Regions from separate parts of the Roseibium sp. JB4-4 genome, predicted to be linked through region 2. Evidence: predicted binding sites of a transcription regulator. Region 2 holds the regulator's gene; each other region holds the start of a gene.
What was found. Region 2 encodes PhoB, which activates phosphate uptake and scavenging genes when phosphate is short. Its sites were predicted from a motif close to TGTCATNNANCTGTCAT; they were not measured.
Positions count from the first base shown of each region.

Region 1: the regulator PhoB is predicted to act here: its motif matches at 8,061-8,077, upstream of phnC (phosphonate ABC transporter ATP-binding protein).
Region 3: the regulator PhoB is predicted to act here: its motif matches at 2,890-2,906, upstream of ACZ1HV_RS16260 (DUF1045 domain-containing protein).

Region 1 covers NZ_CM146333.1:5,822,064-5,832,736, forward strand. Annotated here, with positions in the region: gene ACZ1HV_RS27395 (alpha-D-ribose 1-methylphosphonate 5-triphosphate diphosphatase) at 1-739, shown strand, start outside; gene ACZ1HV_RS27400 (GntR family transcriptional regulator) at 869-1,537, shown strand; gene ACZ1HV_RS27405 (ABC transporter substrate-binding protein) at 1,562-2,572, shown strand; gene ACZ1HV_RS27410 (ABC transporter ATP-binding protein) at 2,636-3,403, shown strand; gene ACZ1HV_RS27415 (ABC transporter permease) at 3,396-4,226, shown strand; gene phnE (phosphonate ABC transporter, permease protein PhnE) at 4,246-5,106, opposite strand; gene phnE (phosphonate ABC transporter, permease protein PhnE) at 5,109-6,023, opposite strand; gene phnD (phosphonate ABC transporter substrate-binding protein) at 6,084-6,995, opposite strand; gene phnC (phosphonate ABC transporter ATP-binding protein) at 7,086-7,907, opposite strand; gene ACZ1HV_RS27440 (phosphate/phosphite/phosphonate ABC transporter substrate-binding protein) at 8,204-9,076, shown strand; partial or broken gene ACZ1HV_RS27445 (ATP-binding cassette domain-containing protein) at 9,253-9,620, shown strand; gene ACZ1HV_RS27450 (hypothetical protein) at 9,639-9,890, shown strand; gene phnE (phosphonate ABC transporter, permease protein PhnE) at 9,904-10,673, shown strand, end outside.
Region 2 covers NZ_CM146333.1:1,860,547-1,871,219, reverse strand. Annotated here, with positions in the region: gene ACZ1HV_RS08575 (ATP-binding protein) at 1-1,080, shown strand, start outside; gene ACZ1HV_RS08570 (substrate-binding domain-containing protein) at 1,473-2,510, shown strand; partial or broken gene pstC (phosphate ABC transporter permease subunit PstC) at 2,594-4,065, shown strand; gene pstA (phosphate ABC transporter permease PstA) at 4,065-5,414, shown strand; gene pstB (phosphate ABC transporter ATP-binding protein PstB) at 5,462-6,223, shown strand; gene phoU (phosphate signaling complex protein PhoU) at 6,258-6,956, shown strand; gene phoB (phosphate regulon transcriptional regulator PhoB) at 7,030-7,728, shown strand; gene ACZ1HV_RS08540 (GcrA family cell cycle regulator) at 7,814-8,350, opposite strand; gene ACZ1HV_RS08535 (aspartate aminotransferase family protein) at 8,793-9,992, shown strand; gene argF (ornithine carbamoyltransferase) at 9,989-10,673, shown strand, end outside.
Region 3 covers NZ_CM146333.1:3,458,556-3,469,228, reverse strand. Annotated here, with positions in the region: gene ffh (signal recognition particle protein) at 1-82, opposite strand, end outside; gene phnN (phosphonate metabolism protein/1,5-bisphosphokinase (PRPP-forming) PhnN) at 372-953, opposite strand; gene ACZ1HV_RS16265 (alpha-D-ribose 1-methylphosphonate 5-triphosphate diphosphatase) at 946-2,091, opposite strand; gene ACZ1HV_RS16260 (DUF1045 domain-containing protein) at 2,088-2,837, opposite strand; gene phnL (phosphonate C-P lyase system protein PhnL) at 2,961-3,665, opposite strand; gene phnK (phosphonate C-P lyase system protein PhnK) at 3,681-4,469, opposite strand; gene ACZ1HV_RS16245 (alpha-D-ribose 1-methylphosphonate 5-phosphate C-P-lyase PhnJ) at 4,466-5,395, opposite strand; gene ACZ1HV_RS16240 (carbon-phosphorus lyase complex subunit) at 5,392-6,516, opposite strand; gene phnH (phosphonate C-P lyase system protein PhnH) at 6,520-7,152, opposite strand; gene phnG (phosphonate C-P lyase system protein PhnG) at 7,152-7,625, opposite strand; gene phnF (phosphonate metabolism transcriptional regulator PhnF) at 7,759-8,499, shown strand; gene ACZ1HV_RS16220 (HAMP domain-containing methyl-accepting chemotaxis protein) at 8,957-10,673, shown strand, end outside.

The DNA.
Region 1 (10,673 bases), 2.0 Mb from region 2:
CCATCTTCGTTGCGAGATTACCGACGCCGAGACGACCCGCCTAACCGAGGAAAATATTGGCAAGAACATTGTGCGCATGGTTTCGGTGATGGAACACCTTCCCGGGCGCCGTCAGAGTAAGAATATCGAGGGGTATATAGGGCGCAGAATGGCTGATACCGGCGAGTCGCGGCAGGAAGCTGAACGCGTTACCCGGGAACTTTTGAACTTTTCAGACGCAATCAGCGCGAAAGTCCGCCCGGAAGTCGTTGCTTTGGCACACGCGCACAAACTGCCATTGCTCAGCCACGACGACACCGAACTTGAACACATTGACGAAGCGATCGGCGAAGGGATCTTGATTTCCGAGTTTCCCTGCACGCTGGACGCCGCGCGCAAGGCGAAAACACACGGCATGCATGTGGTTGGAGGTGCTCCGAATGTCATTCGAGGCGGATCTCAATCAGGGAATGTCGCTGTAAGCGATCTCATGGCAGAAAACCTCGTCGATATTCTGGCGTCGGACTATGTGCCTCGCTCGCTTCTGGACTGTGCATTCATGGCAGCACAGAACGAGGCGTTTGGAGTTGATCTGCCATCCGCCATACGCTTGGTCTCCAAGACACCTGCTCACGTTGCGGGCCTGTCCGATCGGGGTGAAATCATTCAAGGAAAGCGGGCAGATCTTCTTCATGTCGGGTTGCATGATGGACACCCCTTCGTGAAGCAAGCCTGGCTTTGCGGGCGGCGTGTGTATTAAGACCAACCACGCGGTGGATATGCTTGGAGAATTGCGCTCAGCTGGCAAGCGCCGGTGCGCGGCTTCGTCATTGACAAAATAGTCAATGAAACACATAAATATCCAACATTCTTTAAATTAGGGCATAAAATGCTTTTCAGCGATCGGGGAGGCACTGATGCGACAATTGTCGCCATGTTATCTTCGGCGATCCGGAGAGATATTTCTTTCGGTGTCCTGCGGCCTGACGAAAGGCTGAAAATCGAGGCTCTTCGACAGCGCTATGGCGGCTCGAACCACTCCATGCGCGAGACCTTGAGGATCCTGGCCGCAGAAGGCATGGTCGAGGCAACCAATCAGCGCGGGTTTCGGGTGACTTCGGCGACGGAAGACGACCTTCAAGACATATTGCTTATGCGGATTGAGACTGAACGGCTCGGCTTGAAGCGGTCCCTGCGAAACGGCAATGTAGCCTGGGAGTCGCGGGTGGTTGCGGCATTTCATGGCTTGCACCGCGCCGATGTTGCAGTTCAAGAAACACCCAATGACGCGGTCGCTCTGGATTGGGATGAAGCCTCCCGGGTTTTATCTGCGGCACTTCTTTCAGCCTGCGGGTCCCGTCGCCTGATCGAAACCGCTAACAAGTTTTACAACCAGTCGCGGCGGTATCTGCTCGCTTTGTTACGTGAGGGACAAATCGACTTTGCCGTGCGCGAAAAACGTCATCAATTACTGCGTGAGGCAATTCTAGCCCGTAACGATGAATTGGCACTGTCAACATTGGAAGAAGACATCCGTGCAGCACTCCAAACGACTTAAGAACGACACCAGGGAGGAAACAAAATGACCAAATTCAATCGCCGCCAAACACTCGGCTTGATCGGCGCGGCAACGGTGACAGGACTATCCGCACCGGCATTGGCGTCAAACAGGAAGATTAAGGTTGGGGCATTGCGCTTCACGTCTCACTCCGGCAGCTTTATCGCATTTGAGCGCGGTTATTTTGCCGATGCGGGCCTGGACGTTGAGTTTCAGTTCTTCCAGGCCGCGCAGCCAATGGCCGTCGCGATTGCCTCGGGCGATGTCGACTATGCGGTCACCGCGATTTCCGGCGGCTTGATCAGTCTCGCCGACAAAGGGGCGATCAAGGTGATTGGCGGGGCGCTTAGTGAAGAAAAGGGCATTGACGGTCAGAAATTCCTGATTTCCGATGCTTCCTATCAGGCAGGAACAAAGAGCCTGAAGGACCTCGACGGCAAGAAGTATGCAGTTACGCAGGCGGGCTCATCGTTCCACTACATGGGAGCGAAGATGGCCGAAAAAGAAGGCATTTCGCTTTCCTTTACACCATTGCAAAAAGTCGGTGCGATCATCGGAGCCATGAAATCCGGGCAGGTTGATGGCTGGTCAATCGTTCCGCACATTGCCAAACCTCTGGCAAAGGCTGGTGCCTGGCATATCGTAGGCGACGTCTCTGACTATCTGCCTGACTATCAGGTCACGACCGTCTTTACGTCCGCGGGCAATGCGGCAGACGAAAAGGCGCTGACGAAAGACTTCCTTTCAGGCTTTTCCAGAGGTGTCGACGACTATGCCGCTGCCATGATCGACGGCACGGCCAGTCAGGACGAGATGATCGACCTGATCCACAAATACGTCTACACCGACCGTCCGCGGGAAAAGGCTGCTCCTTCGATCATCAATGGAACGATGCGGTTGAACAAAGGGGCTGCTTTGAACCTTGCTTCGGTGCAGGATCAACTCAGCTGGTTCCAGTCAGAAGGCCTTGTCGACAAGGACATCACGATCGACCAGCTTGTGGACACTTCCTATGTTGAAACCATTGGCGGCTAATGAAGCCGATTTGTTCGCCGCGGCGAAAAACTCTTCGAGCCAAGGTTTTGATACGGGCAGTTCATGGATATACGCCTTGAAGGCATAAGCCATCATTATGATGACTTTGAAGTTCTGCGGGATGTCACTCTCGACATTCCCGCAGGGCAAATCGTTTGTATTGTCGGTCCGTCCGGTTGCGGAAAATCGACCTTGCTGCGTTTCATCGGCGGGCTGGAGAGGCCTCGATCCGGTCGAGTTGTCCAGCTTGGACAAGCACCCGAAGGGTGCCTGAATCCGCTGACCTATATCTTTCAGGACTTTGCACTGTTGCCTTGGCGCTCTGTCGCCGGGAACGTTTCGCTGGTTCTGGAAGATCATGGAATTCGTGGTACGGCGGCGCGCGAGATCATCGAGGATGTCCTGGCACGGACAAAACTGACGGACTTTGCCAAGGCATTGCCCAAGCAGCTTTCAGGGGGCATGAAACAACGCGTTGCCATCGCCCGTGCACTTGCGGTCAAACCCGCTGTGATGCTGATGGATGAGCCACTTTCCGCGTTGGACAGTCAAACGCGGGAACTCCTGATGGACGATCTTGTCGACCTTTGGTCGCGTCAGCCGTTCACTGCCGTTTATGTGACACACAATCTTGCCGAAGCAGTTCGTCTTGGGCACAAGGTTGTCGTTCTCTCCAGGCGGCCGGGGCAAATTCAGGAAATCGTTGAAATCGACAAGCCTTTGCCGGCTCGGGAGTTCGGTGACCCGGAACTCGATGAACCGCAAAGATATCTCTGGCGCTTAATGCGTGAAGAAGCGCGGGCCGCGGATGCGGAGTTGATGAATGTCTGAGATTCATAAGGACGAAACCAAAGGGTCAGCCGTCGCTGAAAGACAGCCCGTGGCCTTTCGGGGCGGGGGCTTTGCTCCAAAGAACCGTCGCTGGATCGGCGTGCTGGTTTTTGTTCTGCTGATCGCAATTGCCGAATGGGGTACAAGGACAGGCTGGATTACCGCGCTGACATTGCCGCGGCCTTCCGACGTGCTGGAAACCTTTGGTGAACTCTATTCCAGCGGCTTGTTGTTCAAGCATCTTTTGCCGTCCTTGAGCCGTTTGGTGATTGGCGCGACGTTCGGTGTGCTCCTGGGCATTTGTATCGGTGTTCTGATCGGGTTGTTTTCGGTCATGCGATCTAGTCTCGTGCCGCTGGTTGCCGCATTGTTTCCAATCCCGAAAATCGCCCTGTTACCGCTTTTTGTCATCTGGTTCGGAATAGGTGAGGGGTCCAAATACGCTCTGATTGCATTTGGAACGTTCACGCCGACTGTCGTTGCGACTTATGGTGCCGTCGACAATGTTGATCGTACCCTTATTCGCATGGGGCAGAGCTTCGGGCTGTCCTGGCTTTCAATCGTCCGCAAGATCGTTTTGCCCGGAGCTATGCCCGGCATCTTGTCAGGTCTAAGGATCAGCCTTGCCATTGCAATCATTCTGTTGGTCGCAGCTGAAATGCTGGGCGCTGAATACGGCATTGGCGCTTATATTCTGGAGGCGGGTTCGCTTTACGATCTTGAGCGACTCTTTGTGGGTGTTGTCATTCTCTCGCTTCTTGGCGTCATCGTCAGTGCAGGGATTGGAATTCTGGAAAGGCGGTTGCTCGGCTGGCGCGTTTAGGTGGCGTGACCGAGCCGTTTCAGGATCTTGTCCGGTCATCCTTGCCGATGATGTGCTTGCGCAAGAAACCAGAAAATCCGTCGATCAGATAGACCATGAACACGATCAGGAAGATAATGGTCCAGGCCTCAGGCCAGCGATAGGCGTTGATCCTGTCCGCCAACAGGAAGCCAATGCCCCCGGCACCGACTATGCCGAGGATCGTTCCTGAGCGTGTGTTGGATTCAAAATTATAGAGAATTATCGACAAGATGACGGGAAGCGCCTGTGGCAAGACCGCAAAGCGAACCGTTTGAAGCTTGCCGCCACCGGAAGCTTTTACGCCGTCGACGGGCTTCTTCGATGTGTTTTCAATGGCTTCAGAAAAGAGCTTCGAAAATGTCCCGATCTCCGACACGGCAATTGCCAGAATGCCAGCCAACGGTCCCAAGCCAAAGGCGCGGATGAAAACAAGAGCAAGGATCAGCTGTTCAACCGCCCGCAGCGCATCAAAGCCGCGCCGTATACCAAGACGGAACCATGACGCCGGCATAATGTTCTTGGCGCCCAGAAACGCGAGCGGAAATGCAACGACCGCTCCAAGCAATGTGCCCATGAAGGCCATTGCGACAGTCTCACCAAGACCTTTGAGGATCTCTTGCCATTCGGTCCAGCTTTGCCAGACATGAGGGGGAAACATGAAGGAAAGCACATTGCCGAAACGGGTTACGCCTTCAACTATTCGCATGGGCGAGAAATCGAACGCCCACAGGCACCAACCCGTCAGAACAATGAAGGCGGATGTGCCCAAGAAGCGCAGGAGTTTGGTCCGGCGAGACGTTACAAAGGCATCGGGCACCAAAGATCTGGCTCTTTGCAGATCGGAAGATGTGTCGCTCACGATCAAACCCCTTTTCCGGTCAGGCCGATGATCCGGTGACGAACGTTTTCACTCAGCATGTCGATGACGATCACGGTTGTAAAAATGATGAGGAACAATGCCGAGAGATCGGTGTATTCCTGCAGTGACATGGCAACCCGGATTTCTTGACCCAGGCCACCTGCTCCGACAAAACCGATGATTGAGGAGGAGCGCACATTGATTTCAAAGCGCAGCAGCGTGTAGCTGATGATGTTCGGAATGACCTGTGGAACGATGCCGTAACGGATCTGATCGAACCAGGATCCCCCTGAGGCTTTGATGCCTTCAACCGGTCGCATGTCTGCATTTTCGTTGGCTTCGGAGTAAAGCTTGCCGAGCGCGCCGGTTGCGTGAAGTCCGATCGCCAACACCCCGGCAAGCGGGCCCACGCCGAAACAAAAAACGAAAATCAGTGCCCAGACGAGATCGGGGACGGTGCGTATGATCTCAAGATATCGGCGGGTGACGTTGAAAATGATCCGGTTGGGTGCCAGATTGCGGCTTGCCGGAAAACTGAGCAAGAATGCGCCGACAACTCCAAGGAGCGTCGCCATATAGGCAATCAGAATGGTTTCAACGAGCAATTGCAGCCAGATTTTCCAGCGCCAGAACCAATTGACCAGATCGCCCCACAGGGTTTCCCAATGCAGCACAGGCAGTGTCTTGTAGAGATATTCGCCGAGACGCGGCAGTCCGGCCCAGATCTTCCACATCGACACTCTGTCGCCGTTGGCAAGTGTGACATCCGTCATGTCAAAGAAACCGCCCATCCATGCAGTCACGACAAAACAGAGTGCAAAAAACACCGTTGATATCGTGTTCGTGCGCAGGGCCGACTTGCGCGCGGCGGCGTAATCAAGCTCGAACTGCTGAATAGCAGGTGATGCTGAGGTCATGACTATCAGGTCCGGTTTGTCGGGAAGAGGGGTGCCGTGACACCCCTCCAGTCGTGCCTATCAGCCGCCGCGACGCTGTTTTTTCAGCCAGTCGCGCATGTCGACAATCCACTGGTAGCGATCGTGATCGACTTCGATCCAGCCCTCCTGGGTAGAGTCTTCACCACCGGTCATTTCAATGAAAGCCAGAGTGTCATTTTCCGGAATATCCATGACGGCCTTGCGCATGTCGGCCATCAGGTCTTCAGGCAGATTGGCGCGTGCGGCAAGTGGGCCGGAGGTGATTTCCGGAGACTTCCAAATGATACAGATCGAGCCATCTTCAATCATACCCTTGGTGACCATGCGTTGCGGAATGCCGTCGGCTTCGTTGGTGATGTAGGTGGCTGCCGCATCATACTGTTTGTTGTAGACACCCAGGACGCCGGTTTCGTGTGCGCCAGAAAATGGAACGGCTCCAAAATACGTTTTTGGATCAAAGCCCTGCTTGGCCAGGTTGAAATAAGGAACAGCGTAGCCGGATGTGGAATCCGGGTCGGCAAAGGCCAGGGTTTTGCCTTTGAGGTCTTCCAGCGCCTCAATGCCACTGTCACAGCGGACCGCGACCACCGAGTAGTAGCCTGTGGAACCATCTTTCTGAAGCCGGGACACCAGCGGAACGACGCCACCATTGGTTTCAGTATAGGCGGCCGCATATGAAGACGAGCCAAAAAATGCGAACTCGATCTGATCGGCCGCAATTGCCTGGATCACACCATCATAGGAGCCGGCGGTAAAGATCTCGACTTCCACGCCGAGCTGGTTTTCAAGATACTTCTCGAACGGTGTGTAGCGCGCAATCCTGTCTTTTTCATTTTCGCCGGACAGAATGCCGAATTTGACGGTCTTGTACTGATCTTTCCAGCCTTCCGACATTGCCGGGGAGGCGGCGAGGACGACAACAGATACTGCTGCTGCGAGAATGACCTTCATCGTAGTGCTCCTTTGATGCCGGGCTTCCGGCGGTTGATACGGCATGTGCCGATCCGAGTTTGCGAAAGCGAAGCTTCGTTTCCGCGGATTTCAGGTTCCAACGGCCTTGATTTGCGGGCGATGCGAGCCGGAGGAAATCGACGTCGACGTCACGGCTTCGTTGAAGTCAGTGCCGAGTTCGCCGGCACCGTAGATTTCTCTGACTTTTTCGCTGGTCAATGCCTCCGGCGCACCGTCAAACCGCACTTGTCCAGCGCGCATGGCGATAATGCGGTCGCAATACGCACGAGCCGTGTCGAGTGTGTGCAGGTTGACCAAAACGGTAAGGCCATCGGACCGGTTGATTTCCCGAAGCGCATCCATCACGCGTGTGGCATTGGCCGGGTCGAGCGAGGCGATAGGCTCATCTGCGAGCATAATGCGCGGGTTCTGAACGAGGGCCTTGGCAATCGCAACTCTTTGCTGCTGTCCGCCGGACAATGTTCCTGCACGCTGCAGCGCTTGAGGCACCAGGTCCAACCGGTCCAGCGCGTCTATGGCACGACTTCGGTCTGCTTCGGTAAAGGAGCGCGCCATCGATCGCATGAAGCCAGTGCGAGCTATCCGTCCCACCATGACATTGGTCAGGACGTCCATGCGCTCGACGAGATTGAATTGCTGGAAAATCATTGCACAGGATGCACGCCAAAGCCTGAGCTCGCGGCCACGCAAGGCTGTGACATTCTGACTTTCGTAAACAATAGATCCCTGGCTTGGATCGGTCAGCCGATTGATCATCCGCAACAGCGTGGATTTGCCTGCGCCTGAACGACCAATAACGCCGACCATCTGGCCTTTGGGAATGACAAGAGACACCGCATCGACCGCGGTCAGGTCCCCGAACTGTTTGGATAGCTGTTCAACGAGTAACATTGGCCCCTCCGGAAAACGGAGTGCCAACTAGCAATAAACCTGGCGGTTCAGATGTCTAAACGGTTATACTTTTATGAAATTTTGTGAAAACTTCATCCGTTTTGTTTGCCGGTAAAGGAGTAAAAGAAGGCAAAACAAACATAAATTCCCTTTTTTCATAATATTGTAATTTGACGTTTTTTTCTTTTTTGGAAAATTTCGTAAAATTTACATGATAATTTCACATTCAAAGACTTGCTAGTCGCTACGCTCTTCTTGCTCGCCACTTCGGTTGAGCAAAATGAGGAGTTCCCACAATGAGTATCTTGAAATCCGCCGTTTTCGCGGCTGCAGCGCTTGCGATGTCTGTTTCATATTCTTTCGCTGATACATTCAAACTCGCGGTTACTGATGTTGAAGGGCTGGAGCGTTTGCAGGTTGAATGGGGTCCTTTCAAAGAGGCTCTTGAGAGCGCAACCGATCATTCTTTCGAGTTTTTTCCGGTCACAAGCCGCACGGCAGCAGCTGAAGCTCTGCGCGCCAAACGCGTCGACTTTGTCGTTACCGGTCCGGCCGAATACATCGTCATCAACAAACTTACCGAAGCGACCCCGCTCGTCGGACTTGGTCGTCCTGACTATTTCTGTGCAATCGTTGTGCGTGCAGACAGTGGCATCACCAAGCCAGCGGATCTCAAGGGTAAAAAGGTCGCATTCGGTGATATCGGTTCGACGTCCAATATGCTTTGTCCGATGCAGCTGATGGCAGACTATGGCGTGGATCCCGTCAAAGACGTCGAAAATCTGCATACTTCTCGCAACATCGCCCATGAAGCTTTGAAAAAAGGCGATGTTGCCGGCATGGGTATCAATCACAATTCCTGGCTAGGTGTGCGAAACAAAGATGAAACCGTTCCCAACGGCTTTTTTCGGGTGATTGCACGTTCCGGTGATCTCCCAAATGACATGCTGATGGTCGCTTCGCATGTCGATAAGTCCCTGTCGGAAGATGTTCGCGAGGCAATTCTGGACAACAAGGACGCCATCATCACGGCGATCATATCGCATGAGGAAAACGACAAGTATGGTGGAATGGATCTGGTTGCCATCGAAGACGGTGCTTACGATCTTGTCCGGTCCATGTATACCACAGCCGGCTTCCCGCAATACGACAAGTTTATTGGCGAATGATGGCGCAAGCCCTGTTCAAGTCCGCCGGTGCGAAAGCTCCGGCGGTAAACCCGGTTCCGGTGCCGGCCAGTACTTCCGTGGATTTGAACGTGTCGGGTTTGCACAAGAGTTTCGGCAAAGGTCAGGCCGTTCTTTGCGGAGTTACATTTGCAGTTCATCACCGCGAAGCCGTGGCAATGATCGGTTCCAACGGTGCCGGTAAATCTACTGCTCTGCGCTGTGCATTAAGGCTGATCGAACCGGAAGCTGGGACAGTCTCTCTTTTTGAGGAAAACATCTCGTGTGCGGGTCAGAAACAGCTCAGGGCAGTACGGGCTGAAGTCGGCTTTGTTTTTCAAAAACACAATCTCGTGCCGCGATTGTCCGCGCTTACAAATGTTGTTCATGGCAATCTTGGTCGTTCCGGTGGAATTCGCGGATGGTCGCACTCGTTTACTTCGTACGAATTGCGTGCTCGGGCAATGGCTTGCCTTGAACGGGTTGGCCTTGCTGATCAGGCGATGAAGCGAGCCGATCAACTTTCAGGGGGCAGTCGCAACGCGTCGCCATAGCGAGAGCCTTGATGCAACGGCCGCGAATGATCGTTGCAGACGAACCAGTCGCTAGCCTTGACCCTGTCGCCGGTAGGGAAGTGATGGATCTCTTTCACCAGTTGACCCGCGAAGAAGGGATCACGCTGCTGTTTACATCGCACAATGTTCAGCAAGCGCTCGACTATGCGGATCGGATTTTAGCGATCAAGCAGGGCGAAATTGTTTTGAACGCGCCAAGTTCAACCCTCCATTCAGGGGACCTCAACAAGCACTATGGTTGATCGAGGACACACAGTGGCGCACAAGTTGCCAGGCAGAATTGAGCGACCGGGTGCATTGCGGTTCACCACATATGTGGCATTGGCCGCATTTATGATCTGGGCGTTTCAGGGAGCGGGTTGGTCGGTTTCAGCACTTGTCTCAGGTGGTCCGGCAATGGCGGACTTTCTAGCACGCGCCTGGCCTCCTTCTTTTGAACGAATGCCGCAACTTTCCGGAGCTTTGCTGGAAACATTTCAGATGGCACTTGCCGGCACTTTTATCGGTATCGTTGTAAGTCTCCCGCTGGCAATACTGGCCGCCAGAGGATTGATCGGCACCTCGATGCCATCTCGAGCCATCTACACTGGTGCGCGGTTGCTAATTGCATTTTTTCGCACTGTTCCAGATCTGGTCTGGGCGCTGGTCTTTGTCATTACAGTCGGTTTGGGGCCTTTCGCAGGAACGCTTGCTATTGCGGTCGACACCATTGGTTTCTGTGGCAGGTTTTTTGCCGAAGCAATGGAAGATGCTGAAAAAGGGCCCCAGGAGGCTCTTACGGCAGCTGGTGCCAGGAAAATAGACACTGTCTTTTGCGCCGTCGTTCCTGCAGCCATGCCCACGTTCATAACGACGTCTTTGTTCGCTCTTGAAAAGGCCACTCGCTCGTCAGTCGTACTCGGCCTCGTTGGCGCGGGCGGGATCGGCATCGAACTGAAAGTGGCTATGGATTTTTTCGACTATCAACTCGCCATGACCATCATCTTGATGATTTTCATTCTGGTTCTTCTCGTTGAGAGGATCGG
Region 2 (10,673 bases):
AAGGTAACCGTGGACGCCTTGCCAACGCCCTGTTTCGTAGCGGATGGACGAGGCATAACGCGGTATGTCAACGCTCAAGCGCAGTCCCTTTATCAAGGCGTCAAGCCGGGTGACCCGCTTTCGTTTTCACTCAGGGCGCCTTCGCTCCTGGAGGCGTTTGATCGGGTCTGCAGCACTGGACGAACCGAGCGGATCAGCTGGATCGAGAAAGTTCCGACGGAGACCTGGTATGAAGCTCATATTGCGCCGATCTATATGCCAGGCAGCAACACTGCCGAACGCTCGCGAAGCCTGCCTGATTTCATATTGGTCGTTATCCAGGATCTGACGGAAAATCGCCGCCTGGAGCGCATGCGCAGTGATTTCGTTGCAAACGCAAGCCATGAATTGCGGACCCCTCTTGCTTCCCTTACCGGGTTTATCGAGACCTTGCAGGGGCCTGCGAAGAACGACCGTGAGGCACAGGACCGTTTCCTGTCGATCATGCTGGACCAGGCCGGTCGGATGCGGCGCCTGATCGATGACATTCTGTCTCTGTCGCGGATCGAACTGAAGGCCCATGTCCGTCCTGACAGTGTTGTCGATCTATGTGAGGTCGTGCGCCATACCTCAGATGCCTTGTCTCCACTCGCAAGAGATCTCAACGTCACGATCAGGCTCGATGTGCCTGATCAGGCGGCCAGGGTGATGGGGGAGCGGGACGAACTTATTCAGGTCACTGAAAACCTTATCGAGAACGCTCTCAAATATGGGTCGGAGGGCGAGTTCGTGGACGTCTCGTTGTCCAACCGATCAGATGCAGAGGAAGCTGCCGGCTGGGAACTTTCTGTTCGCGACTACGGCGATGGTATTCCAACGGAGCACCTGCCGCGACTGACGGAAAGATTTTATCGCGTGGACGTTGAATCCAGCCGTGCGCTGAAGGGAACGGGGCTAGGCCTGGCGATTGTAAAGCACATCTTGACCCGTCATCGCGCACGCCTGGACGTTGAAAGCGAACCTGGAAATGGCGCCGTGTTCAAAGTGCGGCTGCCATCGATAGCAGAAGGCGAGGGCGCTGAAGAGGCTGCGTCAAGCTGAGGACCGGCTTGTCCGGCGAAGACAGATCTCTCCAAAGGCTGAGATGAAAGCGGGCTCTTGAACCCGATTGTCCAAGTGTTGGCTTTGGCGCAAACTGGGTTGGATTGCGCTTCCAGTGTCGCGTCATTCAAAAATTGCAAGGAATGTGGCTCGCGACAAAAGCCAAGGTATCCATTTTGGACGGGCGCCGAGTCGTAAAATGACGGTCATATTGACACAAAACTTTGACGAAACGAAAAAATGTCTTTGTTTTCAGCTGTTTAAATTGTCACAAAACTGAAAAAGAACTGTCATAGAACTCTCATCCATGGGCCCTAGGGTCCCGGCATCGCTAGCGCATTTCTGCGACTTGCGATCCTCTACAAACCTTGACATTCAAAGGGAGTGGTCAAGTGAAATTTACGACCCTCGTAAGCGCAACTGCTCTGGCTGTTGCTTCTACTGCATTCGTTGGCGCAGCTCAGGCTCGCGATCAAGTTCAGGTTGCTGGTTCTTCCACAGTCCTGCCGTATGCTTCCATTGTTGCTGAAGCTTTTGGTGAAAACACCGACTTCCCGACACCGGTTGTTGAGTCCGGTGGTTCTTCCGCTGGCCTGAAGCGCTTCTGTGAAGGTGTTGGCGAAAACACCATCGACGTGGCAAACGCTTCGCGCAAGATCCGCGAGAAAGAGATCAAAGCCTGTGCTGAAGCTGGTGTTAAGGACATTATCGAAGTCCGCATCGGTTACGACGGCATCGTCTTCGCGTCTCAAAAAGACGGTCCGGCCTTCACTGAGTTTCAGGCTGCTGACATCTTCAACGCTCTCGGCGCCAAAGTGCTGAAAGACGGCAAGATCGTAGACAACCCATACAGCAAGTGGGCTGAATTCAACGCTGATCTGCCGGACGTTGATATCGCTGCCTTCATCCCGGGCACCAAGCACGGTACGCGTGAAGTGTTCGAGGAAAAGGTCCTGGCTGTAGGTTGTGAAGCAACCGGTGCTCTGCAGGCGATGCTCGACAGTGGCATGTCTGAAGACGACGCCGAAGATGCTTGCATCGACGTGCGTGCGGACGGCAAGTCCACCGACATCGACGGTGACTACACTGAAACGCTTGCACGTATCGACTCCAACCCGAACGGCATCGGTATCTTCGGTCTCGCATTCTACGAGAACAACACCGACAAGCTGAAAGTTGCGACCATGGGTGATGTGGCTCCGTCCACCGAAACCATTTCTACGGGTGAGTATCCGGTTTCACGTCCGCTGTTCTTCTACATCAAGAAGGCACATATCGGCGTTATTCCGGGTCTGAAAGAATACGCTCAGTTCTTCACTGCTGACGAAATTGCCGGCCCGTCCGGCCCGCTGGCTCAATACGGCCTCGTTGCCGATCCTGAGCTGGCTGCTACGCAGGCGTCTATCGAAGCTGAAGAAACAATGAAGTAACAGAGCTTCGGCTCTTTACGAAAGGGGCGGCAATTCCCGTCGCCCCTTTTTCGTTTCCGGACATACACACTCTGGGGGACCATATGTCCTTGTTCTGGCTCGTCGTGATCGTGCTTGCCATTTCTTTGGCGGGCTACATCGTGGGGCGCGCACGTGCCTTTTCCAGCGCTGCTGGAGAGATCAGTCAACTGCACTCTCTTCCGTCTTATTATGGAGCAAACGTGGCCATGAAGGCCGCTGTTCCTGCGTTTCTGGTTTTGATTGTCTGGCTGCTGGCGCAGCCGTTTTACATTAACAGTACCGTTTCCAGCACTATTCCGGATACCGCCATTCAGGAGGGCTCGTCGCTGGGCCTTGTCATGGCTGAGGTGCGCCGCGCCGCGACCGGTCTGGACAACGCCGTGGCAGCTGGTCAGATGAGTGAAGAGTTTGCGCGAAACGCTCGTGCCGATTTCACCGACATTACAACTCGCCTGAAAGAAGCCGGGCAGATCGTGACATCCGACATCACGCAGCCGGTCATGCGGGCTGCGCAGTCCTATCGGATCATGGTTGCAACCGGCAATCTTTACATGTCGATTGTTGTTGTCCTTATAGCGATTGCGGGTGCGCTTTGGGGGCTGAAGGAAACAAACAAGGATTTCCGCGCACGAAACACGGTGGAAAAGGGGATAAGGGTCATCCTGTTCTCTGCGGCCCTGATCGCCATTCTGACAACCGTGGGGATCGTGCTGTCTCTGGTCTTCAACACGATTGAATTCTTCAGGCTCTATCCGGCTACGGAATTCTTTTTGGCCTGACCTGGTCGCCGAGTTTCTCCGGTCGTGGCGGTTCATCGGAACTTGGTATCATTCCACTGCTTTGGGGCACATTCTATATTTCGATTGTCGCTCTTGTCGTGGCGGTTCCGATCGGCCTCTTTGCAGCAGTCTATCTGTCTGAATATGCCAGTTCGCGGGTTCGCTCTGTTGCCAAGCCGCTTCTTGAGATCCTGGCCGGTATCCCGACCATTGTTTACGGTCTCTTCGCATTGCTGACAGTCGGGCCGCTTCTCTTGTCGGTATTCGGCGACAATGGGCTTGGTATCATGCAAGCCGGAACGGCGGTCATGACAGCGGGTCTCGTGATGGGCATCATGCTGATCCCGTTTGTGAGCTCGCTCTCCGACGATATCATCAATGCAGTTCCCCAGGCGATGCGTGACGGCTCCTACGGTCTTGGCGCAACGAAATCGGAAACGGTAAAGCAGGTCATTCTCCCTGCAGCTCTTCCGGGTATTGTCGGTGCAATCCTGCTCGCTGCCTCGCGTGCAATCGGCGAAACGATGATCGTTGTACTCGGCGCTGGTGCAGCTGCGCGCCTGAGCCTCAATCCTTTCGAAGCCATGACGACGGTGACTGCGAAAATCGTCAGTCAGTTGACCGGCGATGCCGACTTTGCTTCCCCGGTTGCCCTGGTTGCCTTTGCCCTCGGCATGACGCTCTTTGTGGTGACACTTGGACTTAACATCGTCGCACTCTACATCGTGCGCAAGTACCGGGAGCAGTATGACTGATGACCGACGCAACACTTCCTCCCGCAACATCTGAGCCCTCCAGCGCGAAGCCTGCGCAACCGAAGTCTCTTTATGCGATCGATGAACTGACCCGCAAACGGAACGCAGCGGAGAAGCGCTTTCAAGCCTACGGGATAGGGGCGATTGGAATAGGCCTGTTTTTCCTCGTTGTCCTGGCCATTGCCATCATTTCCGAGGGCATTCCCGCCTTCACCAAGACGATTGTCGAGGTGGAGTTCACGCTGACACAGGAGCAGTATGACGAAGCCGAGGGCCAGCTCTTCAAGACCAAGGCCTACGAGCAGATCTTTATCGGCGCGCTGCAAGGTCAGCTTGAGGAAAAGGGCCTCGACGTTCCGTTCGACGCCAGCACGATTGAACGCATCGTCGGCAAGCCTGGTGGCGACATCAGGTCGTTTTTCAAGGCGGATGAGAGCCAGCTTGGACAGCCCGTTTCGTTCGAGTTGGCAGCTTCCTCCCGCGTGGACGGATACATCAACGGACGCGTGACACGCGAGAACATGACCGACAGCCGTTTCTTGCAAAAAACGGATCTGGATCTCGTCGACATTCTGGTTGAAGCCAGTATCATTAGGTCTGTCTTCAACTGGAGCTTCATAACCGGAGCAGATTCTGGCGTTGACAATCCGGGAGGTGCCGGCATCGGTGCATCGGTGATTGGCTCCTTCTTCATGATGCTGGTGGTTCTGTTTCTGTCGCTCCCCATTGGCGTGGCTGCCTCCATCTACCTTGAAGAGTTCGCACCGCAGAACAAGTTCACTGATCTGATCGAGGTGAACATTTCGAACCTGGCTGCCGTTCCTTCCATTGTGTTCGGTATCCTGGGTCTGGCCGTCTTCATCCAGTTCATGCATTTGCCGCAATCAGCACCGCTGGTCGGCGGCCTTGTTCTGACACTGATGACGCTCCCCACGATCATTATCTCGACACGTGCCTCGCTGAAGGCGGTACCTCCGAGCATTCGCGACGCGGCACTTGGTGTGGGCGCGTCGAAAATGCAGGCGATCTTCCATCACGTCTTGCCACTTGCGATGCCGGGTATTCTGACAGGCACCATTATTGGTCTGGCACAGGCGCTGGGTGAAACTGCACCTCTGCTTCTGATCGGTATGGTCGGCTTTGTAGCGCGCGGATATCCGGACGGCTTCGTTTCGGGTTTCCTTGACCCGAACTCTGCCATGCCGGCGCAGATCTACACCTGGGCAGCCAGGGCGGACTACGCATTCTACGAAAAAGCCTGGGGCGGTATCATCGTCCTGCTGATCTTCCTGCTCACAATGAACATTCTCGCGATCATCCTGCGCCGCAGGTTTGAACGCCGCTGGTGAGGATTGATGCGATGAACGAGATGCCGAACATTGAACAGGCGATTAAAATGACCGATAGCAAAATCTCTGCAAACAAGGTTCAGGTCTATTACGGCGACAACCAGGCCATCAAGGACGTGGACATTGAAATCCAGCCACGTTCGGTGACGGCCTTTATCGGCCCATCAGGTTGTGGCAAGTCGACGTTTCTGCGGACTATCAATCGTATGAACGACACCATCGACATTTGCCGAGTCGAAGGCTCGATCAAGATTGACGGCGAAGACATCTACGATCCCAAGGTCGATCCGGTGCAGTTGCGCGCCAAGGTCGGCATGGTGTTCCAGAAACCGAACCCGTTTCCGAAGTCGATTTATGACAACATCGCCTACGGTCCGCGCATTCATGGTCTGGCAAAAAACAAGTCAGAACTCGATGACATCGTCTCTTCCAGCCTGCAAAAGGCAGGTCTCTGGGAAGAGGTGAAGAACCGGCTGGATGAGCCCGGAACCGGCATGTCCGGCGGTCAGCAGCAGCGTCTATGTATTGCCCGGGCGATTGCCGTCAGTCCTGAAGTGATCCTCATGGACGAGCCGTGTTCGGCTTTGGATCCGATTGCGACCGCGAAGGTGGAAGAGCTGATCGACGAACTGCGCGAGAACTATACGATCGTGATTGTGACGCACTCCATGCAGCAGGCAGCGCGTGTGTCCCAGCGTACGGCGTTCTTCCACCTTGGCATTCTGGTTGAAGAGGGTCCGACACAGGACATCTTCACAAACCCGAAAGACAAGCGTACTCAGGATTATATAACTGGCCGCTTCGGCTAAGAAATTCTTTCGAGATTACTAAAGAGGACAAAGTATGTCTGAACATACAGTCTCTGCCTATGACGAAGAACTGACAGAAATGGCTGGCAAGGTCGCTGAAATGGGCGGCTTGGCCGAAAAGGCTTTCGCCGATGCCGTTTCTGCTCTGGTGTCACGGGACCTGGAATTGGCCAAAACCACCATTGCCCAGGATGAACGGCTTGATACGTTGCATCAGGAAGTGGAAGCAAAGCTGATCGAAATGATCGCGCGCCGTCAGCCCATGGGTCAGGACCTGCGGGAAATTACGGCCGCCACGCGTATCGCCAATGATCTGGAACGCGTTGGCGACCTGGCCAAGAACGTTGCAAAACGCGCCATTGCAATCGACAACAGCCTCGGTTCCAAAAAGCTTGCGATAGGTGTCGAGCACATGACCGAGCTTGCGCTGAACCAGCTGAAGCAGGTCCTGGACGCCTATACCCGCAAGGACCCGGAAGCCGCGAAACGCGTGCAGGAAGCCGATGCGGAAGTGGACGCAATCTATACATCGCTGTTCCGCGAGCTGCTGACCTACATGATGGAAGATCCAAGGGTTATCACGCAGTGTGTCCATCTCCTTTTCTGCGCAAAGAACATTGAACGCATTGGTGATCACGCGACCAACATTGCTGAAAACGTCTTTTACATGGTGACCGGTGACCGGCTGCCGGAAGAACGGACCAAGCTGGACGAAACCACCAGCGTTTCTTAGTCGCCGAACGAACTTGCGGAAAAATGATCCAGCCGGCGCGGCTGCGCCTGCTGCATGACATGGAGCGAGATGTATGCCGAAGGTGCTCATCGTTGAAGACGAAGAACCGCTTAGTCTTCTGTTGAGATACAATCTGGAAGCCGAAGGATACACGGTTGAATCGTGTATTCGTGGCGATGAGGCAGAAATTCGGTTGCGGGAAAGCGTGCCGGACCTTTTGCTGCTCGACTGGATGCTTCCGGGCCTGTCTGGGATCGAGTTGTGTCGGCGCTTGAGAGCCAGGGAAGACACCGAGCGATTGCCCGTCATTATGCTGACGGCGCGCGGTGAAGAGGCAGAGCGTATCAGAGGACTGTCGACAGGGGCGGACGACTATGTGGTCAAACCGTTTTCCGTACCTGAATTGATGGCGCGGGTCCGCGCAATCTTGCGCCGGGCAAGTCCTGAAGTTGTGTCTACAATGCTCCGGTCCGGAGATATCGAACTGGACCGTGAAACGCACAGGGTTCGCAGGAATGCGAAAGAAGTCCACCTTGGGCCGACGGAATTCCGTCTGCTGGAATTTCTCATGACCTCACCCGGACGGGTTTTCTCGCGTGAGCAACTGCTTGACGGTGTTTGGGGGCATGATGTCTATGTCGACGAGCGGACCGTTGATGTTCACGTTGGCCGCCTCCGCAAGGCTCTGAATAAGGGCAAGGCAAGAGACCCGATCCGAACGGTCCGCGGTGCCGGCTATGCATTCAACGATCAGTTTTCGGTGGTTGCATGATGAAGTGACGAATTCCAGGTGCAAAAATCACAACAAAAAAGCCCGCCAATCTGGCGGGCTTTGCATTTTTGCTGCTGCTTGACCGCTATCCTGCGCGGGCGATCACTTTGCGATCACGGCGGCGGTCTGCAACCGGTTGATAGGCGATTTTACAATGGTGCGCGCAGTAGGGAACACCTGCGTCGGATTGGCGGCCGCAGAAGTAAAAGTCATCGGTTGCCGGATCGCCAATCGGCCATTTGCATGTCCGTTCGGTCAGGGTCAGGATCGACGCGCGTTCGGAAATCGGGATCAGCTCTGCGATCGGCTCAAGGTCAGGCTCTGCTTCGACGATGGGTGTTGGTGCAATGTCGGCCTTCAGCGCCGTCGCCCCAATAGTCTGTGGTTGAGGTGTCGGTTTTTTGGGTGCCGAAGTCCCGGCTGCGGGCGCGCTTGTGCGCGGACGACGAGGTTTGCTGCTGGACGAGGAGGACTTTGCGCGACCTGACAATCCAAGTCGGTGTACTTTGCCGATGACGGCGTTCCGGGTTACGCCACCCAGCTCACCCGCAATCTGACTTGCACTCAAGCCATCGCTCCAAAGCTTTTTGAGAAGCTCAACCCGTTCGTCTGTCCAACTCATTGCCGCACCTTTTCATTTGACCGTTTTGCCGGCCATTAACCCCGTGCTTGGCATGCGCAGGCACGCCTGATATGGCATATCTAGTGCCTAAGAATGATTAGCCCCACGAGATCTCGTGTTTGAATATCAAGAGGTTACAATAACGTTAATTTGTCAGGCAACCATTCGCCCAAAACCAATTGGGGATGAAGCGACTTTTCCCCAAGTATGGCGAGACCCTTGAGACTTTTGCTGAATCTGCGCTCAGGGGCTGCAGGTTGCGGCGAAGCGCCATTTCCATTGACAGGCCTTGGGGCCGGGGGTGTATAAGAAAACCGCAGCGTGCCGCCTCTTCGGGGCGGCATGTTGCATTTTGGCCTGACACAGTAACTGTGACATCGTTGCTCCTGTCGGGCGCGAACGTCACCTTCGTGCAGGCGTTCTTAAGGAGACAAAAGAGGTTATGTCCAAGACTGCATTATTCGGTAACTACGCAAGATCGAACCTGTCGTTTGATCATGGGGAAGGTGTCTGGCTTGTTACGAAAGACGGCCGACGATTCCTCGATTGCGGTTCCGGTATTGCTGTCAATTCCATCGGGCATAGCCATCCGCACCTGGTGTCGGCGCTACAGGAGCAGGCCGCAAAACTGTGGCACGTGTCCAACCTTCATCAGATACCGGAGGGTGAGCGCCTTGCGCAGCGCCTTTGCGACGCTTCTTTTGCCGAAAAGGTGCTTTTTGTGAATTCCGGCGCTGAAGCGATGGAAGCCGCCATCAAGTGCGCGCGCAGGTACCATTTCGACAAAGGACAGCCGGAACGCTACCATATCGTCACGTTCGAGGGAGCGTTCCACGGCCGGACACTGGGGACCATCGCCGCGGGCGGCCAAGCCAAATATCTGGAAGGATTTGGCCCGAAGGCACCGGGTTTCGATCAAGTGCCTGCAAACGATCTGGATGCTCTCAAGGAGGCTCTCGGACCGCAGACGGCGGCGATTGCGCTTGAACCTGTCCAGGGTGAGGGCGGTATTCGGGAGATCCCGACGGACTTCCTGCGTGCCGTGCGCCAGCTGTGTGACGATCAAGGTATCTTGTTGATCCTGGACGAAATCCAGACAGGCGTCGGGCGCACGGGCAAATTTTTTGCTCATGAGTGGAGCGGCATTGAGCCGGACATCATGGCTGTTGCCAAAGGCATCGGCGGCGGGTTCCCGATGGGTGCCTGTCTTGCGACCGCGGACTGCGCGGAAGCGCTAGCACCGGGAACGCATGGAACGACTTTCGGCGGCAACCCTCTCGCTATGTCGGTCGGCAACGCTGTCCTGGACGTCGTGCTTGGTGACGGCTTTCTGGAAGATGTCCGACACAAAGGGCTCCATCTCAAGCAGAAGCTTGCGGGCCTCGTGGACAGTCATCCCAAAGTGCTGGATCAGGTGCGAGGCAACGGTCTGATGTTGGGCATACGGTGTGTTGTGCCCGTTGGTGAATATGTGGGTGCCGCGCGCGAAGCGGGCTTGCTGGCGGTGCCTGCGGGCGACAACGTGGTGCGCATCATGCCGCCGCTCACAATTAGCGAAGATGAAATCTCAATTGCCGTAGAGCGCCTTGAAGAGGCCGCGCTGGCGATCGAAGCGAAACTGGTGGAAGGAGCGGCAGAATGACCGCGAACGGAAGCTACCGGAACTTTCTGGATCTGACTCAATTTGAAGGCGACGAACTGCGCGCCATTCTCGACACCGGTCTCAAGATCAAGTCCAGCCGCAACGGTGTACGCCGCGGCGAAGGTCCGCTTGCGGGCAAGGTGCTGGCCATGATCTTCGAACAACCCTCGACACGCACGCGCATATCCTTTGATGTCGGCATGCGTGAGCTGGGCGGCGAAACCTTGATGCTGACCGGCACTGAAATGCAGCTGGGCCGGGGAGAAACCATTGCAGATACGGCCAAGGTTCTGTCGCGTTTCGTCGATGCCATCATGATCCGTATCCTCGATCATCATGAACTCAATGAACTTGCCGAAAACGCAACCGTTCCGGTTATCAACGGGCTGACCAAAGTCTCACACCCCTGTCAGATCATGGCCGATGTGATGACGTTTGAAGAACATCGCGGATCTATCAGGGGCAAGAGCGTTGCCTGGACAGGCGACAACAACAACGTTCTGGCGTCGTGGGTTCACGCAGCCCCGCGTCTCGACTTCGAACTGCGCATTGCAACACCAGCCGAATTGGCACCGCCGCAAGACCTTATCGATGCTGCCCGCGCCAAGGGTGGTTCAATTATCGTGACCACAGACCCATATGAGGCGGTCAAGGGGACCGACTGTGTCGTGACCGACTGCT
Region 3 (10,673 bases), 1.6 Mb from region 2:
TGACGTCGTTTTCCGACAGTGCTCCACGACCCGTGAGCTTATCGAAAATTCCGCTTAGTCGATCGGACAGGCTTTCAAACATCAGTGGTCCTTAAACTCGCCAGTTTCGGGAGAACTCCCGATCCATATGGGCAACCGGTGTGCAAATCCAAACGGGTCGAGCCATGCAAAGCAGTTTAGCACCCGAGGGCGCAACGCGCTGTCGGGTGTTAACCTCCGGGCTCTCTTTACACCTTTGCGGGTCCCGGTCGGCAATTCGAATTTCAGTCACTCAAATGGAGTTGGCGGGTCTATGCCTGAAACGATGGAAGGAGTCAAGCAAGCTGCGGAATTTGCCTTCCTTCAACGGTGCCGCTCAAAGCAAAGCGAAATCACGCCTGGTAGCCCAGCGCCTTCATCATAGCGGCGACGCCATCTTCGACTGTGCCCGTGTTTTCAATTCGGACTAGATTCGCGAGCGAGTCTGGCTCTAGATCTGCCCGTTGAAGCCGCCGCCTGATATCGTCTTTGGTTTCTCGCCCGCGCGCGGACAACCGCTCGGCCAGTACGTCAATTGGAGCCGTGATCAGAAAAACGATGGCCGATTGATACTTTTGCGCCGACCGCTCGAGAACTTTCCGGGACCCGTTGGCAATCACCGTCACGCCCTTGGCGATGGCCTCGTCATAGGATTTTGGAATGACATAGCCCAGACCGTGTGCTTCCCAGGACAGGGCGACCTCCTGCGTGTCGACAAGGCGGTCGAATTCGTCCCGGCTGAGCGTATCGTGGTCTTCTGCTTCCGGATCGGCGTCGCGCGTGATGGCACGACGGGCAAACACCACATCGCTTCTGAACTTCAAGCGTTCATGGAGGGCTGCCATAAGCGTGTCTTTGCCTGCGCCGCTAGGCCCAACGACCAAAACCATGCGGCCTGGGCCGAGTCCGGCATCCTCAACCGTAACGTCAGGCAACCCGCCGGCCCTCGCGCCATACGCCCCTGACAATCGGAATGTTACCGACCATCTTCACCTGAATAAGATCCGCCCGCAGACCTGGCGACAATGCACCCCGGTCAGACAATCCAATCGCGTTGGCCGGCGTCGACGTCACCATGGCAACCGCTTGGGGCAAAGAGATGCTCTCAGTCTCTTCCGCCAGTTGAAACGAAGCCTGGAGAAGGGACACTGGAACATAGTCGGAGGACAAAACATCCAGGACACCGGCTTCGGCAAGTTCCTTCGCAGACACGTTGCCAGAGTGTGAGCCACCCCGGACAACGTTGGGCGCGCCCATTAGGACCGCCATGCCGGCGGCATGCGAGGCCTTTGCCGCTTCAACCGTGGTCGGGAACTCAGCGATCTTCGTTTTCAGCTCAATCGCCTCGTCGACATGATCCTGCGTTGCATCGTCATGACTTGCTATGGCGATACCCCGCGCCTGGGCAATTTCCGAGAGTTTCTGCCGGTTTTCGGGCGCCAGGCCACTGGCGCGCTCCTGACGCCGGCGGATGAATTCTTCCATCTGCTCGTCCGAAAAGCCCTTTTTACCCTGATAGTAGATCTTGTAGGCATCGAGCGAAACGAATTGGCGCTGCCCGGGCGTATGATCCATCAAGGAAATCAAGCGAATGCTGTCGTCATCTTCGAAGACCTTGAAAGCCTCGAGCACATCCGGTGCCGAGACTTCACAGCGGAGATGGATAAAGTGATCGGCGCGCAGCCGATGTTCCTGCTGGCCGGTTTCGATCGCATCCGCAAGCGTGCGCATATCCGGATATCTGAGGTCAGCGTCTTCATCCATGCCGACACGCAACGCATCGAAAACAGTCGTAATGCCCGCGCACGCAATTTGCGCGTCATGCGCTTGAACGGCTGAAACCGGGTTCCACCGAACTTTCGGACGGGGCGCATAGTGTGTTTCAAGGTGGTCTGTATGCAGCTCAACCAGGCCTGGAAGCAAATAGTCACCGTCGCAATCGTGGCCGTCTGTTTCGGTCGGAGACGCGACGCCGGCGATCAGTCCCGCTTCGTCAATTTGAAGCGAGCCGTCCAACACGTCGTCGGGCAGAACAAGTTTGGCGTTCTTGAAGACCTTGGGCTGCGTGCTCATACGTTCTCCTTGCGGGTGAGACTGTCGTCGGGAAACTGGACGTTGCATGGCGCCGTGCCGCCGGTGAGTTCAAAGATTTTCTGAACCTGAAAAGGTGCCCCGGGTTCAGGCTCTACATAAAGCCCGAAATGACTGCATCTGCGGCGGTTTCCCGTCACCTTTGCGAAGAAGGCGCACGCGGATTCTGTCAGAAATTCCGCCTCCTTTTCCGCGTCGAGTTTGTTCGAAAGCGTCATGTGAAAGCGAAATTCATCGAAGATGTATGGATAGCCCCAGTCTTGCAGGTAAGCGTCCTGCTTCGGGGACAGGCCGCTCTTGCGGCGCCGCTCCAGATCGGCATCGGAAAGTGGCGCTCTGAACTTGTCAAAGTGACGGACACACAACCCGGCAAAGGCCTTCAGATCCGGTTCGTCCTGGTCAGGTGTGAGTGCCAGAAACTTTCCCAGCCTGTTGACTCCCAGTTTTTGGATTTCAAAAGGTGCAATGCTGCTTGCAAAGTCTTCGCAAGCGCTCACCAGGTCATTTTCCGTTTCACCCTCGCGCAGAAAGAACGGCGCTTTTAGTGTCCCATGAAAGCCGTAACGTCGGGGACTGGATGTCAGCTCAGCAACCCGAGCCTGAGACAATCCTTCGATGCCGGGCTGTGGCAATGGATCTCCCGTGAAGGTGTCCCTGCCAAGCCAGGCATTGCCTAGGAGCATCAGGCTGTCATCGGCCGTAGCGGCGAAATAAATTGCATAGCGCATGGTGAACAATCATGTGAAAGGCGGGTGGCTGCGGACGGCCTACCGGTGGGCAATGACCGTTCTGTGACAATTGTCGCCCGCCCGCAAGTCCAGACCGCCTTTTTGACCTTTTTCCCACGGCCGCTAAGCGGCCACCTCGGAACTGAATGACGTGACATCTATTATGCGGTCGGCGATTTCCTGACGCACATCCTGATCATGCAGAATGCCGACCATAGCGACGCCTTGCGCTTTCTTCTCTTCCACCAGCCGAACGACCACCGCCCGGTTGGCGGCATCGAGTGACGCTGTCGGCTCATCGAGCAGCAGGATCGGATAATGCGCGATAAAACCCCTCGCAATGTTGACCCTCTGCTGCTCACCGCCCGAGAAGGTTGCCGGAGGCAAGGTCCAAAGGCGTTCCGGAACATTCAGGCGCGCCAGGAGCGTCCTGGCCTTGTCTCGGCCTTCCTCTTCGCTTGAACCTTGCGCGATCAACGGTTCAGCAACAACGTCTTCTGCTGAAACACGGGGGATCGTGCGTAGAAACTGACTGACATACCCAATGGTATCGCTACGCAGTTTCAGGATATCGCGGGGTTTGGCGCCGGCCACATTGACAATCTCGTCACCGACAGTCACCAGAATCTGGCCCTGGTCGCAACGATAGTTGCCATAGATCATCTTCAGGATTGAGCTTTTGCCGGCACCGGACGGGCCGCCCAGCACGACGCATTCGCCGGCATCGACCGAAAATTCGACCTTTTCGACGACAGGAATGACAGTGCCCCCTTGCAGGTGCATGGTGAATGTCTTGCCGACACTGTTAAGGTAGAGACGAACAGCCATTGGAATTGACCCCGTTCAGACTTGAAGAATGGAAGAGACAAGCAGCTGCGTATACGGCTCGCGCGGGTCGTCCAGAACCTGATCCGTCAACCCGGCCTCAATCACATTGCCGTGGCGCATGACCATGATCCTGTGCGAGAGCAGCCTTGCAACGGCAAGGTCATGGGTGACGATGACCACGGAAAGGCCAAGATCAGCCACCAGACGGCGCAAAAGGTCAAGCAGACGAGCCTGGACGGAAACATCGAGCCCGCCTGTCGGTTCGTCCATGAAGACCAGCCGGGGACGTGTCACAAGATTTCGGGCAATCTGCAAACGCTGACGCATCCCACCGGAAAAAGATCGCGGGTCATCATCGATCCGGTCACTCTCGATTTCGACACGCCCAAGCCAGTCATCTGCCGTGGAACGAATGTTTCCATAGTGCCGATCACCTACGGCCATCAGCCTTTCACCGACATTCGCGCCGGCAGACACATTCATGCGCAGGCCGTCAGCCGCATTCTGGTGCACAAAGCCCCAGTCTGTGCGCATCAGCAGACGGCGCTCGGCTTCCGTCAATTGATAGAGATTGCGCATAGCGCCATCTCGCATGCGATATTCGATTGCGCCTGCGGTTGGCGCAAGACGCGTTGAAAGGCAATTCAGCAAAGTCGTTTTGCCGGAACCGCTTTCTCCGACAATGGCCAGCACTTCACCGGGCCAAAGATCGAACGAGACGTCCAGACACCCGATCCTGTCGCCATAATATCGAGTGACATTATGAACCTGCAGCAAAGGGGCTTCGGGTTGGAACACGTTCATTGAACCGTCTCCTCTGATGCGCCACCGGCGAAGTGTGTGGCTGCCGGGTCGGCTGCCATCGGGCCAAGATGCCCGTTCGCGCGGCGTTCCTCGCAATGGTCACTGTCGGAACAGACGTACATCCGACCGCCTTGGTCATCGAGGATGACTTCGTCGAGATAGACATTTTCCGCACCGCATAGCCCGCAGGGCTTGTCAAATTTTTGAACTTCGAAGGGATAATCATCGAAGTCCAGGCTCTTCACCTTCGTATAGGGCGGGATTGCATAGATCCGTTTCTCGCGGCCAGCGCCGTAAAGCTGCAGCGCCGGCATCTGGTCGATTTTCGGGTTGTCGAATTTGGGCGTCGGAGAAGGATCCATGACATAGCGGTCATTGACCTTCACCGGATAGGCGTAGGTCGTAGCAATATGGCCGTTTTTCGCGATGTCTTCGTAAAGCTTCACGTGCATCAGACCATAGTCTTCAAGAGCGTGCATCTTGCGGGTCTCGGTTTCTCGAGGCTCCAGGAACCGAAGCGGCTCGGGGATCGGCACCTGAAAAACCAGAACCTGGTCTTCCCTTAATCCCTTTTCCGGTATCCGGTGCCGTGTCTGTATGACGGTGGCTTCAGAGGTCTCATAGGTGGTTCTGACACCCGCCGTCTTTTCAAAGAAGCCACGGAGCGAGACCGCATTCGTGGTGTCGTCCGAACCCTGATCGATCATCTTCAGACAATCGTCCTTGCCCAGTATCGAAGCCGTCACTTGGACACCACCCGTCCCCCAGCCATACGGCATCGGCATTTCCCGGGAGGCAAAAGGAACCTGATATCCGGGGATGGCGATGCCCTTGAGGATCGCTCGCCGAATCATGCGTTTGGTCTGTTCATCCAGGTAAGCGAAATTGTACTCGCCCTGGTCGAAGATCTGAGCCGTATCGTTCATTCCGCAGCCTCCTGGGCAGCATCGCCGCTGTCTTCTTCCTGCCGGCGTTTTTCGAACCATTCGGCACGCATCTGGCGCACCAGGACGAGTTCAGCCTGAAAGTCGACGTAGTGCGGCAGTTTCAGGTGTTCGACAAATCCGGTTGCCTGGATGTTGTCCGAGTGAGACAGCACAAATTCGACATCCTGTGCCGGCGCGACCTGCTCTTCGCCCAATTCTTCAAAGCGCATGGAGCGATCGACCATTGCCATGGACATGGCCTTGCGTTCCACCTGGCCAAAGACGAGACCATAACCCCGCGTAAAAGTCGGCGCTGTCTTGGCCGAGCCTTTGAACTGGTTGATCATCTGACATTCGGTGACCTTGATGGTCCCGAGCGTGACCGCAAACCCCAGCTCTTCGGCAAAGAACTCAACTTCGACCTCGCCATAGCGGATTTCTCCGGCAAAGGGGTGCGTTCGGCCATAGCCGCGCTGCGTGGAATAGGCGAGCGCCAGCAGAAAACCCTCGTCGCCCCGGGCAAGGTTCTGAAGGCGCAGGTCACGGTCTGCCGGAAACGACAGTGGCTCCCGCGTCAGATCGCCCACAGGAGCCGTCTCGTCTGACACTGGGTCCGGCTCCATCAGCCCTTCATCGCCCAGGAGGTCCGTGACCCGCGGCATTGCTACGTCCTCAGGCGGTAACGTTTCGACGGCAGGCTCTGCACTGTCGTCTTCCGCCGCTAGGGCGAAGTCGAGCAAGCGGTGGCTGTAATCGAAGGTTGGACCGAGCACCTGCCCGCCGGGAAGATCCTTGTAGGTTGCAGAGATCCTGCGCTCGACCAGCATTTCTGCGGTATCGACCGGTTTGCTGTACCCAAAACGTGGCAGCGTCGTGCGGTAGGCCCGCATCAGGAAGGCAGCCTCGATCAGATCACCCCGCGCTTGCTTGATGGCCAGGGCCGCGAGTGTCTCGTCGTAAAGAGACCCTTCTCCCATGACACGGGCAACAGCGTGGCTGAGCTGCTGGGCAATCTGTTCGAGTGTCAGCGAGGGAACAGAGGTATCGCCGCGCCGGCGTTTTGCGGTCAGCTTGTGAGCATTGCGGATGGCTTTCTCGCCACCCTTGACGGCAACATACATGACTCAAACCTCCGAAGGCAGAATGCGGGTAGACCGGGGCAGGGCGCTAATGCGCCCCTTGCCGGAAAAGATCAGATCGACACCTCGCGGAAACAGCCGGCTGTTGGCCGAGACCTGATCCCAGAAAACTGGTGGTAACGGACCGGTCGACAGTGCAGCCCTATCTTTGATGCCGGGTCCTTCAAGCGTCACTGGTGCGTGTTTGCCGAATTCCTGCGATGACAGGACCACTGTGGTCGATCGATCCGGATATTCTGCGGAACCCTGATTGAAGCTGGCCAAAGGCACCAGATGAGCAGGATCTGCAACAATCGCGAAGGCTGCCTCGACAGGTTCCTTCACAATTGGAGCACCGGTGTGAAAACGCAGGAACGACTTGACCGCGTCACTCGTCATCAAAGGCCTGTCGAGCCAGACGGGTGTGTCATAATCCAGCAGCGTCAAAACAATGGCCGCAACGGTCGGCGTGAGAGGGGCCGGCGGCACCAAGCCGTCTTCCCGGATCAGCTGCTCCGTTCCAGGCCGCGCCATGGCATTCATGATCGCCCGAAAGCATTCTTGCGCATCATGCACCGGATCCTGAAATCCCGCGGCAAGCGGGGTGGTGTGCTCACTTGCATCGATTGCAGTGTCCATCAGTTGTCTCCGCGTACCATGGTGAAGAAGTTGACTTTGGTCGCTTCAGTCTCTTGTTTGACGGTCTCTTTTGCCGTGCTTTGCGAACCATCGAGCGGCCTTATGATGTCCATCTCAATTTTGTCGCGGCCATCGCTTGTTTGCCAAAGTGCATCGATCACTGCCGATTGCAGCGCTTTTGTCTTGTTTCGGCCAAGTGCATAGCTGCTCCCGGTTTCCCCCGTTCGCAGGCGCACGACACAGCGCGTTACTGTCACCTCACCCAAATTGAATGGGCTGCCCGTGCCCCCCATTCGGCCGCGCACCATCACCAGACCCGTTTCCGGTTGACGGACAAGATCATAGTCGGGTGGCGACAGCGTCTCATATCTTTCCGCAACAGCCTCGGGAGAGGCAGCAGCGAGCGTTGCCATGACTTTCCGGCGGGCTTCCACCGTTCCGTCCGTGTTGGATTGAGAAGAGTTTTCAGTCATGAAGCGCGCCTTTGTCGGGTTGGGCGGTTCCTAAGAAGAAATGCAGGGCAGGATCTGCTTAAGCAGAATTTGTCTATTTGTCTATACAAATAAACTGATTGACTAATTGCTACTGAAATTTGATGACGTTCGCATGACGAACAACAGCTCAGTTGATCGTGGCGCCGGAATAACGGTTTGGCGACAGATCATGGAAACACTCAAGGCTGACATTATTGGCGGTGTCTTTGAGAAGGGCAGCCGCTTGCCGCCGGAATCCGATCTTGCCGCGCGTTTCGGCGTGAACCGGCATACCGTTCGCCGCGCAATTGCTGCACTGACGTCGGAAGGCATATTGCGGGCCGACCAGGGCCGCGGAACATTTGTCGCCTCAGCTCCGCTCAGTTATCCAATCGGCCCGCGTACTCGATTTTCGGAAATCGTATCGGGACAACACCGGGCACCAAGCGGCCGACTGATCGGCTCCGCCATCGAAGAAGCCGACGCATTTCTTTCCAGTCAACTTGGCGTACCGTTAGGAGAGCCCTTGATCAGGGTGGAAACATTGAGAGTGGCGGACGGAACTCCAATGATTGTCGCAACAAGCTGGTTCGAACAGTCTCGCGTACCCAACCTTGTTGCGGACTATGCCGAAAACGGATCAATCACCAAGGCATTGAAGGCTGCCGGCATTGAAGACTACCAGCGCAAGGAAACGCGGATAACAGCCGAGCTTGTCGACGCTCAGGACGCCCGCCAGCTTGGTCTCGCCCTGGGTCAGCCGGTACTGGTGATGGAAAGCCTGAATCTCGACGACAGCGGAAAGCCTCTCCAATACACCCGCGCGCGCGTTCCAGCTGACAGGATCCAGCTCGTCGTCAATGGCGATGGCTAGGCGCGAACACCTCTTTTCATTTTTTCTAGCAGGCCTATTCAGCCAATCAGGAAACACCGCGATGCGATTCCTTCAACGATTGGTGTCGTCCGGTTTCCTTCAGATCGCCGATTACCCCAAACTCAACTGGGAAGTTCAACCCGGCTTATTTTTTCCTTCATGGAAAAATATCTTTTCGTTTTCGAAGGCAATAGGCCACCTGTTTTGAAGGATACAAGGCCTTCAGTCTTAGCAAAAGCAAACTATCAACGTTCACGAGTGAGTGTATTTCTGAACTGATTCAGTCTCTTACTACGATGTATACATTAATATTTCCACTTCTTATTTGTAACGATTATTTTGTCTCAAATACAACTTTTGGTATTGCTGCCTATGCTGCCTGAGTACGTATTTTACCTTACGTAAAATCTTTGAACGCTATCCGTTCCGGCAAGTAGGGACTGGAAAGGCTCGAAGAATGACTGTTCAGCATAGAATACTGATGGGTTTTGGGCTCATTGCTTTATTCATCGCCGCCGTTGGAATCTGGGCCTATGTCAGCTTGTCGGTGGTCGGTGAGGACATTGCCGCCATGGAAGACATGAGCGGTGACGCCCTTCTGGCATCCGAAATGAATGCCGATATGGCCAAGGTTCTGGTCAATACCAACAAGTATATTCAGACCCGGTCAGAGGAGGCTCTTCAAGCCACAAACGAGTTCCTTCGGCAGATGGAAGACGGGATCAAAACGGCCGAGGTTGAAATTCGAAACCCGGTGCGTGTCGAACTTGTTCAAAAGATCAAATCCGGTCTGACCGACTTTACCGGCGGCCTTGAACAGGTCATAGCGCTGTATCGGGAGCGCGACGTGCTTGTTCAGGACAAGCTCGACAAGATCGGCCCAATAGCCCGAAAGAATCTTTCCTCCATAAACGAGACGGCAACAGAAGATGGTGACTACGAAACCGCAAACCTTGCGGCCAGAGCGTCGCAGGACTTTCTGCTGGCACGTCTTTACGTTTTAAAATTTCTTGCATCCAACAACACGGCGGACTTTGAACGCGCCATGATGGAAATGGGCGTCATAGAGCAAGAGTTGGCCCTGCTGGACAACAGCATCGAAAACCCGGAACGCAAAGCAACTTTGGCAGCTACAATTCCCATGATCGTGGACTATAGGTCTTCGGCCCAGCGCGTTCATGACATCATTGTTGAGCGCAATTCAATTCGAACAGGCGTGCTCGACAAGACCGGATTTGAGGTCAATGGATGGGCTGCACAAGTCAAGGAAAGTGCCGTCCAAGACAACAGTGCCCTTGGACAAAAAACACTCCACGAAGCATTCGTCGCCGAATGGCAGATCATCGGCGCATCCGCATTTGCGTTCGTGCTGGCAATAACCCTCGCAATATTCATTTCTTTCGGCATTACGCGCCCACTCGCACGTCTCGTAGGTGACGCCGGCAGGCTTGCTGATGGCGACACGTCAGTTGAATTCGCCGAAGCGCGCCGCCCGGACGAAATCGGCAATGTGGCGAGATCCGTGGCCGGGTTCCGCGATGCTGTGGTCCAGCGTCAGGAACTGACAATCCGCCAGGAAGCTGAACAGCAGGAACGCGAAAAGAGGAATGCGCGTATTGCGGAACTCCTTGAAACGTTCAGCGCTCAGATCAGCGATATGCTGAACTCGGTCAAGGGTGCAACGGTTTCGATGCAATCAACGGCCACTCAGATGACCCAGACCGCACAGGACACGAGCGGTCAGGCGAGTGACGTCGCAGCAGCTGCCGAAGAAGCAACGACCAATGTTCAGACCGTTGCCAGCGCGACTGAGGAACTTGCAGCCTCTTTGCAGGAAGTTAGCCAGCAAGTCAGTCATTCATCGGAAATCTCCGACAAGGCCTCCTCGGAGGCCAAAAGAACCAACTCTCAAATTGGTGGACTGGCAACCGTTGCAGAAGACATCGGAGAGGTCATCAGCCTCATTCAGAACATTGCTGAGCAAACAAATCTACTGGCCCTCAATGCAACAATTGAGGCCGCACGCGCCGGAGAGGCTGGCAAAGGCTTCGCAGTTGTCGCCGCAGAAGTGAAAGAACTTGCGAGCCAGACCGGCAAGGCAACAGAAGAGATTTCACAAAAAATCTCAGCAATCCAGGCAGAGACACGAGACGCCGTTGGTGGCATCGAGGCAA